2 regions of the Acidobacterium sp. FHG110202_01 genome follow, and region 2 is predicted to be linked to the other one. Evidence: riboswitches for the same ligand, from Rfam matches in the RefSeq annotation. Region 2 holds a riboswitch; the other holds the start of a gene.
The links. Region 2 has a riboswitch for cobalamin ahead of AC5S16_RS00750 (TonB-dependent receptor). Riboswitches for the same ligand answer to the same signal wherever they lie in the genome.

Region 1 (11,064 bases), on a different contig from region 2:
GACGGTTCTTTTCCGATCCAGTTTCCACTTCTCATTCCAAGAATGTCTCCGTCGGCTTTCCGCCAGGATGAAGAGATAATCGGCCGGTAAAACCGCCTGATATGTCTCGGAGGAGAGCGCATGAGCATGAGCCCAGGCTGATGCAGAGCTTCTCCGCGTTCGCCTTTCGGTCTGCTGTGCCTTGCGGCGCAGGAAGGAGAAGTTGTGCAAGAGCCCGCGATCAATGTCGAAACAAAGTATGACTCAGATGCATCCACCGCCAATCGCTCCACCATCGGTGGGCCGGTGTTTATTTGGCTTTTGATGCGCCAATACAAGGACGTAGCAGCCCAATGAGCATTCTTGAACTAAGGCAGGCATCCGTAGTGCGAGGGGGAAGGACGATCCTCGACTCAGTTTCGATTCGGCTGCGGACGGGAGACTTTCTGGCGATAGTCGGGCCAAACGGAAGCGGAAAAAGCACATTGCTGCGTACGATTGCCGGTCTTTGGAGAGCTACTTCTGAGGAGGCATCCTGCTCGATGAGCCAATGGCAAATCTCGACATAGAACATTCGCTGGAAGTTCTCACCCTGTGCCGGAGGCTTACCGCAGTCGCTCGTTATTGCTCGAAAGTTGCACTCATGCATCTGGGCGAATTCAATCGATTGGCCCCTGCGAACGGGTGTTGAATGCGCAATCCATCGAAGAAGTCTTTCGTGTCACTGCCGAAACTCTCTACGGACGCGAGGGGCATCCATTCTATGTCTTTCATACGAGTGAGGACGGAAAGGGGCACAGTCGGGAAATGTAGTTCCGCAATTTAGAACTTGTTAAGTAGGGTCCTTTTATATCTGAACAAAGCGCGTCGGAGCTTTGCACAATTTAATACAAGGCGGGATGTACGGGAAGCGCGGTGCGAATCCGCCACTGCCCAGCAGCTGTATGCGATGGAACCGATTGCACAATGCCACTGCCCTTGTAAGGGTGGGAAGGCGCAGTCGCGGCAAGACATCGCAAGTCAGAAGACCGATCCCTCCAGCACGATAAGTCCGCTCTTTCTAGGGCGAAGGAGGACACGAAAAGTGATTGCAAGATTTCGATTTCTATTTTCTACCGGTCTGAGTTTGCTGGCTGTTCTATTCGTACTGAATCTAAATGCTCAAACGGGCGAAACAATACGCGGCAAGGTCCTGGACTCCTTAGGCAATGCAGTTTCGCCTGCTAGAGTCGCTCTTCTTCAGGGAGACAATAAAGTCGCCGAAGGCACTGTGGATGCCGAAGGCTTTTTCTCGCTCAACGCGCCTCGATCAGGAACATACAGCCTTCACATCGAGGCCGAGGGCTTTTCAGAACAGACCATTTCACCAATATTTGTCGGCGACGGAAAGACGGTAGAGACGACCGTGCATTTGAGCGTTGGCGCTCTGCCGCAGCAGATTGTCGTGACTGCAACCGGAACAGCGATTCCGGAGTCCCAGACGGGCGCATCGATCAGCCTCATCGACAGCGACCAGATTCAGGCATTGAACAAGCTGGATGTTCTCGAGGAACTTCGGCTGGTGCCCGGAGCACAGATCGTCCAGACCAGTCAGCGCGGAGGCACCACTTCCCTGTTCCTTCGTGGAGGCGAATCCGATTTCAATAAGGTTTTGATCGATGGCATTCCGGCAAACAGCATCGGAGGCGGCTTCGACTTCGCGCAGCTCACCAACAGTGGGGTTGCCAGCGTGGAAGTGCTTCGCGGATCGAACAGTGTTCTCTATGGAAGCAATGCGCTGGTCGGTGTCGTGAGTGTGACCTCAGCCAAAGGCTCAACCAGCACTCCTCAGTTGAAATACGCAGCAGACGGCGGAAACTTCAATACCTACAATCAGGACGCCTCTCTTGGGCAGGCAATCGGGCACTTCGATTACTTCGGCAACTTTGCGCGTTATGACACGAGAGGCAGCTATTCCAACGATTTCTTTCATAATGTTACGTTCGACGGAAATCTTGGCTGGTTTTTGAACGAGAGAACAGGCATACGCATCACCGCACGTCACAATACCACCAATCTTGGAACCCCCAACGGCATCTTGTTCTATGGGATTGAAGATGATTCCACGCAACGAAACGAGAACACATACATCGGTGGAACCATACAGGATCAAACCACAGAACGCTGGCATAATCAGGCGCAGTTCGCTTATACACAATTCAGCGACCTGAATGTTAATCCAACACCGACGGGCTCATTCTTCGATTCACCAATTGAAGGACCTGTGTATCTGGGAAATACGGTAACCATTCGCGGAAGCAATGGATACAGTGTGACCGGCCAGGCAATTCTTGATTTCGGCGGCGCCTATCCAATGATCTTCTCGTCATATGAAGGCCACCGGTCCATCAATGCCCAGACGGAGTATCGTTTCTGGGAAGACTGGACAGGAGTCGCAGGTGCTCGTTTCGAGCATGAGAACGGCCAGGGACTGACTCGCAACAATTACCGTTACTTTGCTGAAGGTCACGGCAGCCTGGCCCATCGCTTTTTTGCGACTGCAGGCGTGGGCGTCGATAAGAACGAAGTCTTTGGCGTTGCCGCAACGCCGCGCGTCTCTCTGGCCTATTATTTGCGGAGCCCGCTGGACGCAGGATTCTTTGGACAAACGAAACTGAGATTCAACTATGGACAAGGAATCGAGGAGCCCAGTACATCACAGCAGGGGTCAGCACTCTTTGCCTTGCTTACTCCGGAGCAGATCAGTCAGTTCAACATTTCGCCGATCGGTCCCCAAAGAAGCCGTACATTCGATGCGGGTATCGAACAGGGACTCTGGAATGGACGTGCCATCGTCGGGGCAACCTTCTTCTATAACAGATTTTATGATCTGATTTCCTTTCTGAATGTAAATGAACTGGTCGCTTTGGGAGTGCCTCCGGAAGCCGCCGAAGCCACGCCTTTCGGCGGAGCATACGTCAATGCGGACTCCGAACGCGCATTGGGTGCTGAGCTCGACGCCAAAATCGACCTGAGGCATGGCCTGATCTTTCAGGGAAACTATACGTATCTCGATCCAGTGACCACCAAGGCCTTCGGTGTTCCATCGTTCAATCCACAGTTTCCCAGTATTCCAATTGGAGCTTTTTCTCCACTCGTCGGAGCAAGACCTTTTCGACGTGCCCCCCATTCCGGAAGCCTGGCTCTCTTCTACAACCACAAAAATTTCACTGCGACCTTCAGCGGGTCTCTGATTGGAAGCCGCGATGACAGCACGTTTCTCTCCAATGCAGATGGCGGCAATACCATGTTGCTTCCTAACCGGAATCTGGCTCCTGCCTATCAGAAGTTCGATATGAGTGGCTCTTATAACTTACGCTCTTCATTGCAGCTTTACACCAGCATCGAAAATCTCTTCAGCCAACACTATCAAGCGGCCTTCGGGTTCCCGGCCACACCGTTTACCATCCGCAGCGGCCTTCGGTTCACGCTAGGCGGCCCAACAGGCTGGGCTTTCTGGAAATAGCGAAACCGAGTGCAGGTTTTGAGCACCGCCTTTCAATTGCACAGGCTGTGCTCAAGCTCATCAGGAGCACAAAATGAACGAGGAAGCAACTTGCCCTTACCTAGATTCCCCCCAACAATGGATAGGAACACCCGGCCAACTTTGGACGCGAGCCTCGCGATTTCTCGGATCAGACATCTCACTCGTCCGAGTGTTGCTTCAGTGAGCAACCTACGCAACGCAGCGTCCAAACGCCACGGCTGAAACGCAGATCGGTCAGAGTCAGCGGAGCAATGTCCACTCGCCAGAAAATCATCATGGGCATTTGCAAAGCATGGACAATCGCTGCACGAGTTACCGCTGGATGAGTTACGGCGATGGTGTGTTTTATTGACCGCTGCTCGTCCATCCATCTTCCGACTCGAGCAATTAGGTTTTCCAGCGACTCTCCTCCGTGCGGTGCGGCGCTTGGATCGGTCAACCACGCAAGGACTCCGTCGGGATCCTCGGCTTGCAGTACATCCAACTTCCTACCGCTCCATCGTCCATAGTCGTAGTCTCGCAGTTCCTCTGCCAGCACCACCGGGAGTCCCAAGATATGGGATGTTTGTTGGGCTCTTTGCTCGGGTGCTGACAAAATGCGGTCCGCCCGAGGCACAGTCCAGGGAAATCCACCAATCCCCTTATCATCGCGCTCGATAACAGGTTCGTCGAGCGGAAAGGCTGCCTGTCTTTGTGATTCTGTTGCTGCGTGCGCGATGAGCGTGAGCCGAGCGGTCAAGGGAGTTCCTCTGCCGGGTCTATACCAGAACCTTGACACTTATGATAGAGGGACCATAGGGTTAGATTAGTCTTTGATAATGAAGTGAAGAAGCCGGTGCAATTCCGGCGCGGTCGCGCCACTGTGATATAAGCCAGACCTTCCTTCATTCCTGAAGCGAACTCTGCTTGTGGGACGCATGATCCCGGGAGGTTCTCAAATGGCCCAATCCGTAGTTAGTGTGCTGACGCCTCAACCTGTTTCCATTCCAGCTATTCCCGTCCGCGAAATATTGCCTTGGGCCTTGTTTGGCGGGCTCCTGATGTTGCTGGCGATTTACTTTGTCGGAGCCGAACAGGGGGCTACTTCTCTCATCCAGGGACATGCCGTTCATGAATTCGTGCATGACGGCCGTCATCTCCTCGGATTTCCCTGTCACTGACAAGAGGCTATTAGATGATTCGCATCCTGCTTCTGCGCGGGATGCTTGCAGGCGTCGTCGCAGGCCTTTTCGTCTTCGCATTGGCCCGGTGGATCGGCGAACCGCAGGTAGAACGCGCCATCGCAATTGAAATCAGCATGGACCGGGCGAAAGACGAGCCGCCTGAGCCTGAAATTGTGAGCCGCAGCATTCAAAGGAACTTCGGATTGCTGACGGCGACCGTCATTGAAGGTACTGCCATAGGTGGCATTTTCGCGCTTGTTTTTGCCTTCGCCTATGGCCGGATGCCTGTGACAAGCCCGCGTTCACTTTCAGCCCTGTTGGCAGGTTTGGGATTTGCAACACTTGCAGTTGTCCCTGCGCTGAAATATCCGGCAAATCCGCCTTCCGTAGGGAATCCCGAAACCATCGGCCTGCGCACCGGGGCATTCTTCCTGCTGCTTGCCGTTTCGGTCATTGCCATGGTCCTCGCAGTTCAAGTTGAGAACCGTTTGCATAACCGTTTGGGCGTCTGGAATGCTTTGCTGGTTGCGGCAGTTTTCTTCGTCGTTGTCGTTGCCACAGGTGCTCATTTTCTTCCAAATTTCGACGAGGTTCCGGTCGGATTTCCCGTGACCTTGATGTGGAGATTCCGTATGGCCGTCCTCGAAATGCAGATGCTTCTGTGGACTGTACTTGGGTTCTTTTTTGGGTGGCTTGCGGAGAAAGCTGCATCAAGCCCTGAAAGCACACATCGCTGGACGGCATACAGCCAGTAGATAAGCCTTCGTTTTACCAAAGGACAAGAAACAATGTATCCGCTGCAGGAATCCTCAAACTCTGGCATCCATCGTTCGCATCCTCCGAGGAGGGTTCTCCGGTTTGGCATGGCTCTACGACAGCAATTCCGCCTCAAAGCAATTCTTCTGCTGGTTTATGTGCCGATCCACGTCTTGACGCTTTCGGCACAAACCAGACCGCAGCGGATAGTTTCCACATCCCCCAGTATCACGGAAACGCTCTTTGCGCTGGGCGTTGGAGATGAGGTCGTCGGGGTGTCACGCTTCTCGAATTACCCGCCTCAGGTTCAGAAACTTCCAAAAGTCGGCAGCTATGTCCATCCTGATGCCGAGGCCATTGCTCGACTTGTGCCTGACCTCGTTGTGCTGGAGCGCAAAAGCAATGCCAATGATCTAACGGACAGGTTGACTGCTCTTCACATTCCATTCGTCGAAGTGCCATACGTCAGGCTGGAAGATATTTACACAGGCATTCAGCTCATCGGGAAAGCCGCAGGCGTTCCCGACCGCTCGGCCATCCTGATCGCCCAGATCAAAAGCTCTCTCGACGCCATTCAGTCCAAAGCAAAGACTATGCGCTCCCCGCGTGTGCTGATCATAGTGGATCGTCAACAGGGAACGCTGAATAATCTGATTGCTGTTGGTCCTGATAGTTATGTGAACCAGGTTCTCGAAATTGCCGGCGGCATCAATGTCCTGGCAAAACCAGGTCTGCCGCAATACCCGCATATTTCGCTTGAAACGGTCCTGCGTGAGAATCCTGATGTCATTATCGATCTGAGTGGTACACAGGAAACTGAAGAGGCTCGCCGAGCCTCACGTGCCGCAACTCTTGCCTTGTGGAGTCAATATCGGGATCTTGCGGCTGTCCGAACTGGACACGTTTACGCCGGCACCACCGATTCGCTCGTCGTTCCCGGCCCGCGCACTCCGATTGCGACGCAACAGCTATTTGATTTCGTTCATGGCATCGGAGGTTCGGATTGAGCTGTCTGCTGGAAGTCGATGGCGTGAGCTTCTCCTACGGAAGCCGCCCCGTCCTTGATTCGATCAGCTTTTGCGCCGAAGAAGGAGAGTTCCTTGCGCTGCTCGGCATCAACGGCTCCGGAAAGAGCACTCTGCTCGACATCATCTCCGGGTTTCGCATGCCCGAAACCGGTGCAGTCACCATCGTCGGACGCCATCAGAAGCAATGGAGACGCCGGGAAATCGCGCAACAGATTAGTCATCTGCCGCAGGCCATCCATGCCGATCTCCCATTCACTGCAGAGCAGTTAGTCGGTATGGGCCGATACCCGCACACTGACCACTGGTATGAATCCGAGGAGGACCACAAATACATCCGTGCGGCTATGGAGCGCACTTCCTGCTGGCCGCAGCGTCATCGCGCCTTTCGCTCTCTGAGCGGAGGTGAACGCCAGCGTGTGCTGCTCGCCGCGTGTCTCGCTCAGAACGCCAATACGCTCCTTCTGGACGAGCCATCCACCTTCCTCGACATCGAACAGCAGTTGCACTGCTTCAACATATTGCGGGAAGAAGCGCGTGAAGGAAAACTCTGCATCGCCGCTACGCATGACTTGAATCTGGCGCTAACCTACTGTACACGCCTCATCGTGCTTGCAAGCGGAGCCATCGCCTATGACATCCGAACCGCAGAAACCCATGACAACACAGAATGGCTGAGCCTGTTTTCAAAACGCCTCGATATGGGCAGCACTCCGGCAGGCTCGCCCTGGGTGTGGTACCAATGACCACAACCCAACAGCTTGGCTTCCTGACGCGGTACAGCGTCCTGCTCTCCTTCATGGTCTTTGTCGGAGCAGCGTTGCTGCTCCCGTGGGTCGGAGCCGGCCCCATCAGCCTGACGCGCGTGCTGCAACGTGAGGCGCCGGACTACGAGATTTTGCTTCAATTGCGGGTATCCCGTACTCTTCTCGCACTCGTTGCCGGAGGCGCACTTTCACTCGCAGGTACGCTTTTTCAGGCGATGCTGCGCGATGCGCTTGCCACACCATACACACTTGGCATCTCGGCGGGCGCTTCACTAGGAGCAGTCGCCGTCATAGCCGCCGGCTGGGAGACCTTCCTCGGAGTTCCCGTAACGTGGATCGGAGCCTTGACCGGGGCCTTCGGTGTTCTCATCCTCGTGATCGGAGGCGCATTTCGTCAACGCCAGATTTCAGTTTTCAGCCTGCTCCTGACAGGGATCGCCATTAATAGCATCTGTGCTGCCTTCATCATTATCTTGAGCAATTTCGCTGGCATGTCGCGTTCGTTCTCCATTGCGCGATGGCTGATCGGCAGCATCGACGCGACAAGCTACACCTCGCTAGTAGTGTTGGCAGCAGTTGTGTTCATAACTTCTGCCTTCATACTCGCGCAGGCACGCAGTTGGAATCTGCTTGCTGTTGGGGAGCGATGGGCGGCCTCGCGTGGTGTGCGTGTTGGAGCTCTACTCGCGCAAGGCTATATCCTCGGCTCAATTCTTGTTGCCGGGGCAATTGCTCTCACCGGCCCCATCGGTTTTGTCGGATTGATTGTGCCGCATCTTGTGCGCTCACGCATCAGCCCCGATCATCGGCTCCTGATGCCTTGTTCCTTTCTCTTAGGTGGAGCACTACTCGCGCTCTGTGATGCCCTCGGTCGCATCATCATGCCGCCCTCGGAGCTTCCAGCCGGTGCTGTACTTGCCTTAATTGGTGGCCCATACCTGGTCTGGGTAATCCGCCAAAGAACGCCTGTGGAGGAGATATGACATCGTATCGTCAGCGCGTCATCCGTGCGGATGGCCGCACTCTGAACATCGTTCAACACCGCGGGCATCTGTCGTACTGCGTAACCGGCTGCTGCTGTGGCCGAACCGACCGCGGCTATGCTGAGGTTCCGGTCGATGTCTATAAGGAAGAGTGGCTGCGGCGCAAAATCCGCAATGAAGTACATCTCACCAAAGGCGGATGCCTCGGCCCCTGCGCGTTGGCGAATGTAGCCTGCCTCGTCTTTGACGGGCGATCCGTTTGGTTCCACTCCGTAAACAGCGCCTGGCAGGTCCGGCAGATCTTCGATTACACCGAGTCGATGCTCAAAGCCGACCGATTCCTCAAACCTCCGGCTGAGCTGAGCGAGTTCGTCTTCAACTACTACGACTGGGATGTACGCAAACCGGCCGAACTGCCCGACGAAACCGAGGCTCCGCAACCAACCGGCGGCATCATGCTGCTTTCACACGCGGATACGGACCTTTTGACGTTAGCCCGCGCAAAAGACCTTCTCCCTGCGGAACTCGAAGTAGGTTCTTATTCCCTCAACGCACTCCACAGCGAAGATCAGATGGAGGTACTGCTTGGCGGGAAGTTAGGCCGTGCCCGCGTTATTGTGCTGCGTGTTCATGGCCCTCTCAGTTGCGTGCCAGCGTTTAACCGCCTGCGCGAGATGTGCATTCAGCGCGGACAGTCTCTCGTGCTCATCAGCGGCACCGGCGAGCTAAGCCCCGAGTTCTCGCAAACCGTCAACGTTCCTGGCGACGTGATGGAGACGGCCGCTCAGTATCTTGCTCTTGGCGGCGTCAACAACTTTATCGAGTTGTGTCGCTTCCTTTCCGACCGCCTTCTACTAACCGGACATGGCTACGCAGCTCCCACTCCAATGCCGGAACATGGTGTCTATCTCCCCGACATGGATATTGCCGCCATCGAAGACTGGGAACGCAGAGCCGATCCGCGCAAGCCCACGGTTGCTGTGCTCTTCTACCGGGCTCATCGCATGAGCGGCAACACTGGATTTATCGATGCCCTGGCGCAGGCAATCGAAGAGCGTGGAATGAATGCACTCTGCATCTTCACTTCGAGCCTCAAGTCGTTGGAGGCCGGCAGACCTGCAGCCTTCCAGTGGATCGAAGGGCGCACAGACGTGCTAATTTCAACGCTGTCATTTGCGCTTGGCGAAGTCAACACCGGAGACATTACGGAACCAGGCGAAGCCGTCACATCGCTCGAAGAACTAGGAGTTCCCGTCATCCAAGCCATTGCCAGCGGAATGGCGCAAGGCGCATGGGAAGGATCGCGCCGAGGCCTGAACTCGCTCGATACTGCCATCAATGTAGCCATTCCTGAATTTGATGGCCGCATTATCACCGTACCGATTTCCTTCAAGGAACGCGGCGCATCGGTTTCCGATGGTCTCTATGTTCCGCACGAGAAACGGATCGAACGAGTAGCCGGAATCGCAGCCCGCTTGGCGAAGCTTAGCCACACGCCAAACTCAGAACGGCGTATCGCCTTTGTTCTCACAAACTCAGCCGCCAAGGCCTCTCAGGTTGGCGGAGCAGTTGGTCTCGATACTCCCGCAAGTCTCCTGACGGCACTGCACGCCATGCGAAGTCGCCGCTACAACATCACCGCATTGCCGAATACATCCGACGACCTGATGCAGAGTTTGCTCGAACGCGGATCGTATGACGATCGTCACCCGCTACATCCCGACTATGCGGAACGTTTCTCAAGAGCGGCATATCACGCACAGTTCTCCGCGTTCCCTGAGCGTTCCCGCCGCAGAATGGAAGACTACTGGGGACAGCCGCAGCCTCATGGATCCAGCGTGCGCTCCGCGAAGCCAAAGACGGATAAGAAGCTCATGGGCTCGCTCGCTGGAAAACTCGCAGCCCTCGATCATGAGCCGTGGAGCGACGAGCAAAGCTATCACTTCGCATCTCTCAACTTTGGCAATGCACTGGTGGCTCTCCAGCCACCACGCGGATTCGGCATCGATCCGGATACCATCTATCACACACCTGATCTCCCACCGACGCATCAGTATGCCGCCTTCTACCGTTGGCTCAGCACGCCGCAATCGGAAGGCGGGTGGGGCGCAGATGCCATCGTGCATCTGGGGAAGCACGGCACACTTGAATGGCTTCCCGGCAAAGGCATCGGTCTCTCTGAGGAGTGTTTTCCCGATCTTCTACTGGGGGACATGCCTCTTGTCTATCCATTCATCATCAACGACCCCGGTGAAGGCAGCCAGTCCAAACGCCGCGCGCATGCGGTAATCATCGATCACCTGACTCCACCAATGACCACGGCAGAAACCTACGGCGTGCTCGCTGAGCTCAATCAGCTTGTCAACGAGTATTACGCCGTAGAAAAGCTTGATCCCGCAAAGCTGCCTTATTTGCAGCAGCAGATATGGGATCTCGTGCAAAAAGCGAATCTACAGGCCGACCTTGGCCTCAAGACGATGCTCAGCCGTGATCATGGCGACCATAAGCACGATTGGGATGACGAACTGACGCCAGAGGGAATTCCGACAACGCTGGCGGAAATGAGCGGCAATGACGTCGCTCACCTAATTGAAGACCTCGACGGCTACCTCTGCGAACTGGGCATGGCGCAGATTCGTAGTGGATTGCATACATTGGGGCAAATGCCACCTCTGCCGGAAATGCTTCAGTCGCTGACACGTCTCTCCAACTCAAGTGCTCCAAGCCTTCAGTCGTCTATAGCCAGCGCATCCGGTTTTGACCTTGCGGCTCTTCTGGAAAAACCAGGAGAGCGGCTTCCAGAGAGCCGCAATCTACTTGGTCAGATAGTGCATACGCATGCCGATGTCCTGGATTTGCTCGATA
Region 2 (11,064 bases):
ATGATGCAGAGGCTTGTTATAAAACCGCTCTTCAGATTGCAGAGTCTTATCAAGACGTAGAAGAAGAGATTACAATTCACGTTTCGCTAGCCGAGCTATTCCTGAAATCCAATAATCTTGAATTAGCGGCACAGCATACTAGTAAAGCGCTCGACATTGCTCACGCTTCAGGTAGAAGTTCAGATGAAATGGATGTGCTCTTTCTTAAGAGTCTTATAGCTGCACGCCAGAACAATATGGCGCAATCTATAGAAACTCTCGATGCCTTGGATCGGAATCGCGCCATTACCCCTTCTTTGCGTTGGCAGGTGGAAGGTGCCTTATCGGATGTTTATGCAGAATCCAATAAGTCCGATCTTGCGGATAAATGGTACCGCCAATCCATTACAACTTTTGAAACGCAACGAGCCACCATCAAGAAAGAAGAATCGAAGCTCCCTTTCTCGACAAATGCTGATGAGCTCTACGACGATTACATTCGCTTCCTGGTGAATCACAAACGGACGGATGAGGCGCTGCAGTGGTTTGATCTTGGGCGGGCGCGGACTCTGGAAGAAGGGCTCGGTGTCACTTCATCGGATTTCAAAGCTGCGCTGAAAAGGCCTCTCAATGCGCGCGCGATTGCCAACAGGCTGCATGGCACAATTCTGGTCTACAGCGTGGCTCCGCAGGAGTCATACCTGTGGGCCATCAACTCTTCAGGGACGCACTTCTTCAAGCTTCCGCCGCAGGCTGAAATCGATGCGCATGTGAAGAACTATCAGCGCGCCATTCTTGATTCAAAAGACACGCTTGCGTCTGCCTATGCCGATGGCATTGCGCTCTACAACATCCTGGTGGCGCCGGCGGAAAAGCTGATTGCGAAGAACTCGCCGGTCTACATCATTCCTGATGGAAGCCTGACGACGCTGAATTTCGAGACGCTGCTCGCTCCGGGCGGTGGTGTGCATTACTGGATTGACGACGCCACTATTACTGATGCCAGCTCGCTGAAGCTGCTGGCGGCGTTCCGTCCGGAAACACGCGCGAAGACGGCGAAGAAGCTGCTGCTGATCGGGAACCCTATCTCGCCGGATGAAAAGTTTCCTGACCTTTTGAATGCCGGAGCAGAAGTATCGAATATATCCAGGCACTTCCCTGCTGCGACAGAAGCCGTCTTTACGCAGAAGCAGGCGCTGCCCTCTTCGTACATCAGCACTACGCCGGGGCAGTTTTCCTACATCCACTTTGTGGCGCATGGGACGAGCAGCAGCGCGCAGCCGCTCGACTCAGCGATTGTGCTGACGCGCGAGCCTTCGAACCCGGATGCCTTCAAGCTCTATGCGCGCGATGTGATCCAGCAGCCGCTGCATGCGGACCTGGTGACGATTTCGGCGTGCTATGGCTCAGGGTCGCGCGTCTATGGCGGCGAGGGATTGGTGGGACTGTCGTGGGCCTTTCTGCGCGCGGGAGCGCATTATGTTGTGGGCTCGCTGTGGGAGGCTAGCGACGCAGCCTCGCCGCAGCTGATGGACCGCATGTACGACGAGCTGGCCCAGGGGCGCTCGCCTGATGTGGCGCTGCGCAATGCCAAGCTTTCTCTGCTGCACTCGCAAGGCGTGTTTCGTAAGCCTCTCTATTGGGCCACGTTTCAGCTTTATGGCGGTGCTTAAAAATCAACCGCGAAGTCGCTAAGAGCGCCAAGTCCGCAAAATATTTCTCACACCAAACTGCTCCAGCGTTGCAGATTTTCTGTAACGGTTTGATTACGGTCGTCACTACCAATACAGAAAAAGGAAAGACATCTTTCAACAGCACTGCAGTTTGCCGCTTCGTCGACAGCTAACTTATCTGCCTGGGTTCTCCCATCCCCCAATTGAAAACAGGAGCAAGGGGAGTGATATGGATTTTTATGATGCAGGCCGGAGTAGAAAGAATTCGTATTCCTACTTAAACAATGAACCCGCTTCGTGCCATTTCTTGCGCGCCGGCGTTGAAGATGAGCAGCTGCTGGTGGAGCGCATCCTGGAGTTTCTCGATGAGAATCATCCTCTCCGCTCAAAACCGCGTGCCTTTTCGGAGTGCGGGTGATAAACAGGGCTTTGGCCGTGAGTGCTGAATATGCCTTGTCAACGATTTCGAAAGTAACATTTTGCTGTAAGTTGCTGGTCTCAAACGAGACCTGTTACAACGAGCAATGAGCTTGTATTTCCGCTATTTCTGCTATCCTGAATGTAAGGACAAAATAGACAAAAAAATCGCCTATGACTGGCGGTTTTTTATTGCCTGGAACCAGGACTTTACGTCGAACCTTCCTGTTTTCAATACTTTGCCGCATTGAAAACAGAAGCCATGGTTTTTCAAAGACTTAACACCTCCCCCCAGGGGGGAGAAGACCCCACATCTTTCCGGGCAAATGGTCTGACTACAGCCCCAGGCCGCCATCGACGCTTAGAATCTGGCCGGTGATGAAGTGCGGACCGGTGGCAAAGAACATGACGGCGGCGGCAACGTCTTCCGGAGCGCCGTTGCGCTTCATCGGAGTCTTATGGGCGAAATGCTCGTAGTCGGCGGAGACCTCCCCGTTCACGATCATTCCCGGCGCAACACAGTTCACGCTGATCTCCGGCGCAAAAGCCTTGGACATGGTCTGCGTAAGCATGTGCAGAGCGGCCTTTGAGGTGCAATAGTGGCCGTGCGTGGGCCAGGGATGTAATCCGCCGAGCGAGCCGATGTTGATGATGCGTCCATGGGCTGCTTTGAGATGCGAGTAGGCGGCCTTCGCCATCAGGAACGGGCCGCGGGTGTTGGTCTCAAACATGGCGTCCCACTGGCTGACGGAAATTTCCTCAAGCTTCGCTGTCTCGAAGAGGCCTGCGTTGTTGACGAGCAGATCAAGCTGTCCGAAGAGCCGGACGACCGTAGCGATGGCATCTTCCACATCTTTCGGATTGCGTACATCGCAGCGGACGGCTGCAGCCTTGATCCCAAGCGCCTGTAATTCCTTTACGGTCTGCTGTGCCTGAATGTCAGAATCGCGATAGGTAATGGCTACGTCAGCGCCGGCTCGCGCCAGCGCGAGCGCAAGTGTGCGCCCGATGCGCTTGGCAGCGCCCGTGACCAGCGCGGCCTTTCCCTGTAAACTGTCCATATATCTTGATTTTACCTGCTAATAAGGATTTCTCTTTCGGAGGCGCGAGGAAGGCCGCCTTGCAACGCATTTGGGGCAGGGGTCATCTTATGACTGATACACTTCGAGGCAATTCTGTGCTTCCCCGGCTACGCCACATGATTCTTCTGGCATTGACATGCGGTATTTTTGTGGCAGGTTGCTCTCACTCACAGCACAACGCATCTCTGCCGGGAAGCGCGCCCAACATTCAAAAGGACGACACACGGCGCGCAAAGGCCGCTCCGAATCCCAACGCACCTTACATGGTTGCGACTAACAGCAAGCCTCCACAGCTGGTAAAGCGCGCGGACGAAGCCGGAGGAACGGAGCCTTGCCAGGACAAGAACCTGACCGTTACTGAGATTGCCGCAACTGTGAATGGCAACTACCGCGCGGTGAAGCTCGCTTTCTACAACCAGGGGCTTGCGCCGTGCCGCATCGGCGGCTTCCCGAATGTTTCTCTGCTGGATCAGCATGGGAACCCTGCAGCCAGCCTGATCGTTGACCACATCAGCGAAGCGGCATTGAGGGCAAAATTGGAGCCGGGTGCGGTCGAAAATACCTCCGCAGCTCCGGTACAGGCGCAGCTGGTGATTGCTCCGAGAGGCGAGGCATGGTTCCAGATGGGTTGGTCAACCGGCGACACATGCCCGGCGGTCTCGCGCATCAGCGTTTCTGCTCCGGGATCAAGCGAGGCTTTTACAGTGAATCATCCCCTGAATGTCTGCGAAGGTCGGATCGAGATTACGTCTCTTCGCGGGGATAGTTGATTGCGAGGGCCAAAGCCCTCGCCTACCTTTCAATGAGGCTGCGGCTGATTCTGATCTGAAGGCTTGGGAGCTTCGTCCTGGCCGCCGACCTGTGAGCCGTCGTGCTTCTCGTAAATCGAATACTGGTGGCCTGGAGGATTCAGCTTGACGGCGATCTCCTCGGTCGGACCTTCGAGATTGTAGTCAGCGCCGTAGGTCTGGTATCCCTTGGCGACGATCTGGAGGCGTACTGTGTCCCCAACGGGGATCACGTCAATTACAGCCTTTCCGTCCTCATCGGTCTTCAGTTCCATATTGCCGTCGTCCTTGCCATCCTTCATGGGATGAAAGATGACGCCGGCGTTCTCCACGGGCTTGCCGTTCGATGCCTTGGTGACGGTCACGGTGACCTTGCAGGTCGGCGGTGGCGGAGTGTATTTGCGGCCACGCTTTACCTGTTGCGCAGAAAGGCTCAGGGGCACACAGAGAGAGAAAACCAGGAGCTTGCGGGAGACTGCTAAAACCATGCCTTGATTGTAAGGAATCAGGGTCAGGGATGAGAAGAGGGCTGTTTCAAGGGCCCCATCCTTTTCGGCGAAAATCATGTCGAAAGGATGGGAGCCATTCGTTATTTCTTTTCCTTGCCTAAGGCGAAGCGCAGGCCGGTGCGGAAATTGAACGGCAGCGATGTGTATCCAATCGGGCCGGTATGCTGGTTGCTCAGCAGGTTGTCAAGCTGTGCGTAAACAGCAAGCCAATGCGTTGCCTGATAGACGACGCCGAGATCGAGTTTGGCGTAGCCGTAGTCGAGGTTGCGGTTAGGCAGCAATAGCGAGTTGCCAAAGAAGGCGTCGCTGAAACCGAGATAGGTGGAGTCATCGCTGCGGCTGGAGAATGCTCCGTTGCCGATGAGTGTCCAGTACTTGCCGGTGTAGGACGCTGAAATAAAGCCAGTATGTGGCGGACGGCGGAAGGGACGCGATCCACGCAGCGGCGAGTAAACGCCTATGGGGAAAGTTGGAAATGATGACTCGGTGTTGTAGGTAGGCTCAAGCGCGTCGGAGCTGAAGGAGTGCTGCACGACAGAATCAAGATAGGTATAGCCGCCACGCAGGAAGATGTTCTTGCCAATGCCGTATTGCACTTCGCTCTCGACACCCTGTGCGCGGAAGACCAGCGAATTCACTGTAGGCGACGCCAGCGCCACGTTGTAGGCGGCAACGATCTGCGCAACCTGATCGGGAGAAAGCTGCGGTAGAAGCTGGTAGAGCGCGCTCGCTGGAACGGACTCGATCTGATTCCCGAACTCATTGTGGAAGTAAGTTGCGCTCAGAAGTACGCGCTCGCTGAAGAGGCTCTGCTCTACTCCGCCGTCATAGCTGCGCGAATGCTCCGCTCCGATAGGCCCGATGCCATACTGTGCGGCGGACTGCGGACCTCCGTAGGTGTTGAGCACCTGGTAGAGCGAATCGAACTGATCGGTGAGGGTCGGCTCCTTGACGCCCTTTGAAAAATTGAAGTTGAGCTTGGTGCCGTGGAAGATGCCTCTTCCGGGACGCACGAGGTAATAGGAAAGCCCGATGCGCGGCGTACCTTCAGTTCCGTAAAGCTGGTTTTTCTGAATGCCTCCACCAAATGAGTAGAAGAGGCGATTGCGGAAATCACCGCCGATCTGGAGCATGTAGTCGTAGTTGGCACGCTCCAGGGTGTCATTCAAGAAACCGGGATAATAGTCTTTTCCACGCTCGTCTTCAAAGCGGAAGCCGGCAATGGCCATCAGGTGCGGCGTGAACTGATAATCGGCCTGCACGTAGAGGTTGTCGCGGTTGGATACAAGCTCTGATGTGATGGGATAGGTTCCGGCATAGTTCAGAATCGCCTGACCGCTGACGGAGTACCCGTTGGCTCCTTTGATAGTGACTGGCAGGCCGAGATAAATGCCGTCGGTTGCGTCATAGATTCCAGTAGGCGACCACTGCGTCGACTCCTCGCGCTTGCGTGCCATGCCATAGCGGACGAGGCCGTGCAGGCGGTCGGAGAAAGTGTGGTCGATGGTTCCGGTCATGAAAATGTTCTGGTCAGACTGCTTGGCGTCATTCGCGATCTGGTAGAACTGGTAGGCATTCGGTAGTCCGGTAGCGATGTCGGCGTTGCGCGCAGTAACGCGAATCGTCGTAGCTGCGGACCACGCCCATCCCAGGTTCGCCGTCTCGACAATGTTGTGGTACTCGCTCTGGGGAACAGAGTTCTGCGTCTGAAGATCGCTGAAGCCGCCATAGTAGTCGAGAGAGCGATGCGTTCCGCCGAGCTGCACTTCATTTCGATAGGTGCCGAAGTTTCCTGCGTCGCCTTCGTAGATCAAAGACGGGAACGATGTGGAACCGCGAGGCGTGCTGAAGCCGATGACTCCGGCAGCTGCGTCAGAGCCGTAGAGGACGCTGTTGGGACCGCGATAGACTTCGGCCTTCTCCACGCCTGTGGATGCAATGGTGGAGAGGTCGAATCGCCCGCCAATGTCTTCAATGGGCGCGCCATCGAAGAGCACTTTGTTCGAGTCTGAATTGCCACCGCGCACGAAAATGCTGGCAACACCGCCGCGTTGTCCGGTCTGGACAACACTTATTCCGGGAACCTGGCGCAGGATGTCGACCATATCTGCGCGGTTGAGGAAGTCGGTTTTGTTCAAGCCCGTAATAGATGCGCTTACCTGAGCCTGCGGCAGGGGTGTTCCGGTTTCTGTGGCGACGATCGACTGCCGCACCCACTCGGGTTCAAGCTGGATGTTCTGCTCTATGCCATCGAGAGAGCCACCGTAGAAGCTTTCTGTCGCGAGCTGGCGGAAGGATCTTCCACCGGCCAGAACGTAGAAGCGGCCAGTTGCTGAAGAAGAGAGCTGATAGCTTCCATCGTTCCGTGTGATGCCCGAAGCGATGACCTGCCCGTTCTGAACGAGAGCTACGCTGGCATTGGCGATGGGGGCGCCCAGAGAATCGGTAACACGTCCACGAACGACGACAGCACGTGCTGGCATCACTGCTAACAACAAGCAAACTGAAAGGAGAGCAAAGCGGCTTCGCCGCGGAATGTCTGGCATTTTTCCTCCGTTCCCCTCGGAACGCGGTACTGTGCGCATGAAGCCGGTCTCCTGACTCGCGCGCTCTTGCCCTGCCGCCTTCCCGGATGTTTTCCAGTGGCTTTGTGGTCAGGCATCCTTGCACGTCCTCAAAAACCAGACATGCAGAAACGCGCTTACAGTTGCGGGGCAGTGGCGGATTCACACCGTCTTCCCTAGCACCTCATGCGTTGGTTGAAAGTTTGATTATTCGTGAGCAGAGGGGTCATGTCAAAGAAGTGTCGTTGATAATGGTGAGCCAGCTTGTAAACCATTGGAACGATTTCATCACTATGTTATACGCTCTGGCTGATGCTGTATCCCCGTCTGCATAGTATGCAGTGTTTGTGCGGCTTAGGCCGCACAGCGTGAAAGAAGACGGCGGGGAAGCGTTGCCAAGGTTAGCTCTTCCTGAATGTACCTCTGGGTGCGCCGAATATGCCCAGACAGGTGGCGGTTTCCTTCAGTGTCCTGTATCGGAGCGGATTCTGCTTCATCAGGTCAGCAGCCAGACTGTGACTTGCATTCCGGCTGAACAGGTCCTCCAGCAAGCCAACATCGATGGTGCTGTAATCGACGCCGATACTTGCACAACGCTGGGGGACAGACATACGCGACCACTCAGCAGGACCGACACGGCGTTTTGCCGTTTCCGTGGTGGTCACTGGCCTTGCATCTCTGGGTGAGACGGGGTTGCGGGAGTCCTTCATAGCGTTCAGTTGTAGACGTGCAAGCTCAAGCTCCTTCTGCTGCTGATCGAATAGCTGCTTCCACACGTTGTTTGCATCGGCTGCTTCCCGCTCCAGTTGGCGGGTAGCCTCCTCCACTGCACGCTGTGCAAGCTCTGGACTCAAGTCACTGACTTGCAGATTGTGCTTCGCAGCGGTGGCGCTGAGAATCTGATTCGCACGCTGTTTGACTGCTGCTTCGGGAAGGTTGATTACTTCGTTGCTGCTGTTGAGGGCGATTTCCTGGGCGGGTGTCTGACCTTCTGCGTAGCCTGGGCGGAATACATTGCTGTTGAGTGACATGTGAATCTCCTTGGATTCGGTTAGAGGTTGTTTCTCCGTGGTGCATCCCTAATCCACCAGACACGCCAGCCAAGGAGTCTCTTGCGTTTGCTCGTTCACTGAGACGTTCTGGCTAATCGGGTGGATGAGGCGATGCAAAGCGCTCCCACACGCTCGGAGAAAGACATGCGGGAGCCTTTGTGAGTGCTGGGACTCAACCCGTCCTGCATGACGGGGAGTCGACCAGCGCCATCGTTGCTACAACGTCGAAGGATCAACTAACGACGCGGTAACAGCGAAGTCTTAGAGCGGCATCACGCACCTGTACTGGGGGACGCGATGCCGTCACTGCCGCTGCCTATGGCAGAGCAGCGGACAATGCTTTAGGCGGCTGCGATGTATGAGTCTGGACTCAGGGTCTCAGGGTTGCGGTAGTAGTCGAGCCGCATCAAGTCTCGGCCTGTAATCTCCCATTCCCGCCTGCTGTCCAGATGACGGGTTTTGATGCCCAGACAACGGGCAAGTGCTTTGACGTGCCGCTCAGTGGTGTGCAGCAGTGTAGCTGCCTGTCGTGAACCGTATGACTGGTGTAGGCGGATCATGCCAACCTCCCCAGCGCTCTGAGCAAGGGGTTTGTGTATCGGTCTTTCCTGCGCTTCTGCTTCCCCTTCTCAGGGTCGAAGTGTCTTGGTGGACGGGGAGCACCAATCGCCTTACGGTCCAGGCGTATCTGTCCCTCAGATACTCCCAACAGGCAGGCAAGCTGGATATTGGAGATGGCTGGAGCGTGCTCAAGGATGACCTTGAGGACGGCGCGGCGTTCACCGCATGTATAGCCTTCATCAGGCCGCTGTAGACAGATTCTGGCTGCTGTAGCGCGATCTGTGAGAGTGATTTCAGGCATGACTTTCCTCGGAATTTCAAAACTTTGTGTTCACCGTTGGTGGACGCGCCTTCGGCGTGGCTTCGGCGTGGCTTACAGCATGGTTTCAGCCGTAGTCGCAAGGGCTGACGCTGTGATTGATACCCGCATGGATAGGGTGTCTGTGCTGTATGGAGTGCTACGAGTAGCGATCTGTTTCTCGAACGGTGTCGCACCGTGCAAAAGGATTCGAGACAAGCTCTATTACTAACCCCTTTCAGGAGCTATTTCTGGCAGAAGGGGGGTTAATACCCATAAACGGGGATCATCCGCTCGGCGCTGTACTTGTCAAGCAATTGCTTCCATACGACCAGCGTGTCGCGCTTCTTCGGCTTCGACACCGGCTCTTCGTCGCCATTAAGTACGGGCGGGTTGAGGACGAACTCATCGATCTGGTTCTTCGCGCTAGTGCTCAAGGCGGAATCCCATTCGAGGTATCCGAAGGACAGCTTCAGGTAGTGAGCTACGCTGGCAATCTCCCATTTCGGCATCTGGTGCTCGTGTGCGATCTCGTGGATCGTGTACCAGTGTCTCATCAGGCGGCGTCCTCCATCAGGTGCGGGAATCGGCGATGTAGCAGGTGGTCATAACGTCGCGCGAACCAATCCCAACGTCGGTCACATTCGGACGTGTCCTTCGGCGGTATTGGTTCGATTGGTGCGTTAGGTCGTGACCACGGTGGACAGTCACAAAAGCGTTCTAAAGCGTCGGCATCTTTCTGGCTGACGTGAACTTCCCCATGCAGGAGGAAGGTTTTCCGCTTCATATACCGTAGGAGGTCTGCTACCTGGCTTTTCTGCATACCGTGCAATCGTGCTAGTTCCTTTAGGCTTGTTGCCTGTTCGTTCATCTTGTCCTCTCCGATTGTGTGATCCTGATTAGCCCGTATTTTGGACGCACCGAGGGCTTTAACTCTGGGCACTTAGCTTGTAAGAGCAGCTAGATAACCCCGTTTTGTTGGGGATATTCTTCCTGCTTTAAGCGTGTATCTTCAGCCTGTTTTACTTGCTGAGACCAGATGGTTTGACTCCATCTGTTTGACAGTGCTTGTCATAGCCGCTGGGCTAGTTAGTCCTTACTGAAGATGAATCCTTTAACTCGTTCCATGCAGGCGTACTACTCGAATCGCTCCCATTGAAGGGAGGTGTGCCCTATCGTCGCCGGAGGTAAAGCCCTCACAACCCTGTCCGACTTCCTGCATGAATTAGCGCTCTGGTGTGCCCAGTCCATCCCCTCAGGGATGACCGACAGAATGCACGAATGCACCCACCCAACGGTTAGTCCGTGGGACTTTGTATTGCTGATATGTTTTCGCTACGAGACTCGCTTGGCGTGCGGTATCCGACCAGATGAGACTGGTCTATCTCCAGAAGTTCACCAAAATGCAAAAACCCGTCCGACTTGGACGGGGTTGCCGAGAGGCGATAACGCTTCTCGGTTTTTCTTCTTACACTTTCAATTCTAATTGTCTGTCAATACCTAGATTGTCTAGGTGTAACAGCTATGTTGCTGTAATAATGATAGTTAGCTATTTTTTAGGCCTCAAAAATAATTTGCAAGTGTCTTTTTGTAACACTCCTTTAACACAAATCAAGATGTTTTCCACAGGATGCCCGTTGACTCGGCCCCTGCTTCGTGCTTATTTTTTCCACTGTTAATAGAAGTAACACAAACTTGCATTTTTGTCAAGTTTGTGGTAAGCGCTCTGGGTAAAGAGTAGAGAGTCCTCCATTACACCCAGAACTCTGGCTCAGGATGGGGCCAGCTATCACGCTACAGCGCCGTCACGGCGCTGCTGCAACGTGGCTGACCTCTCAGTACCTGCGCAGTGTCAAGGATTCGTTACACACGGTTTTGATCTGCACACTATGCAGAGGAGTTCTCAACACATCTCGCAAAAAAAATAGACTCTGTCTCATGGAATCCTTGACAGATTCCAAAAATCCTCACAAAACTTCCACGCAACCACCGCGTACCCACCGTGTCCGACGCGCCCAACCATGAAGCTATGGACACCAAAAGGCTTTGTCACTATGGAGGCTATCCAGGATATGATTGACAAGCAACTTAGTTGTTTGCAATAATTCTAAAGCTAATTTTTTTATTGACAGTGGTCGGCT

Region 1: another riboswitch for cobalamin. It lies ahead of AC5S16_RS06675 (TonB-dependent receptor); the one in region 2 lies ahead of AC5S16_RS00750 (TonB-dependent receptor).

What each region holds. Positions count from the first base shown of each region.
Region 1 is NZ_JBZYWJ010000003.1:70,765-81,828, reverse strand. Features, by position in the region: gene AC5S16_RS06680 (ATP-binding cassette domain-containing protein) at 333-548, shown strand; cobalamin riboswitch at 860-1,030, shown strand; gene AC5S16_RS06675 (TonB-dependent receptor) at 1,064-3,484, shown strand; gene AC5S16_RS06670 (histidine phosphatase family protein) at 3,663-4,244, opposite strand; gene AC5S16_RS06665 (CbtB domain-containing protein) at 4,444-4,665, shown strand; gene AC5S16_RS06660 (CbtA family protein) at 4,680-5,423, shown strand; gene AC5S16_RS06655 (ABC transporter substrate-binding protein) at 5,532-6,431, shown strand; gene AC5S16_RS06650 (ABC transporter ATP-binding protein) at 6,428-7,195, shown strand; gene AC5S16_RS06645 (FecCD family ABC transporter permease) at 7,192-8,199, shown strand; gene AC5S16_RS06640 (cobaltochelatase subunit CobN) at 8,196-11,064, shown strand, end outside.
Region 2 is NZ_JBZYWJ010000001.1:189,222-200,285, reverse strand. Features, by position in the region: gene AC5S16_RS00770 (CHAT domain-containing protein) at 189-1,652, shown strand; gene AC5S16_RS00765 (SDR family NAD(P)-dependent oxidoreductase) at 2,405-3,130, opposite strand; gene AC5S16_RS00760 (DUF4232 domain-containing protein) at 3,220-3,921, shown strand; gene AC5S16_RS00755 (carboxypeptidase-like regulatory domain-containing protein) at 3,951-4,427, opposite strand; gene AC5S16_RS00750 (TonB-dependent receptor) at 4,529-6,931, opposite strand; cobalamin riboswitch at 7,019-7,214, opposite strand; gene AC5S16_RS00745 (hypothetical protein) at 7,414-8,043, opposite strand; gene AC5S16_RS00740 (hypothetical protein) at 8,406-8,624, opposite strand; gene AC5S16_RS00735 (hypothetical protein) at 8,621-8,926, opposite strand; gene AC5S16_RS00730 (hypothetical protein) at 9,190-9,480, opposite strand.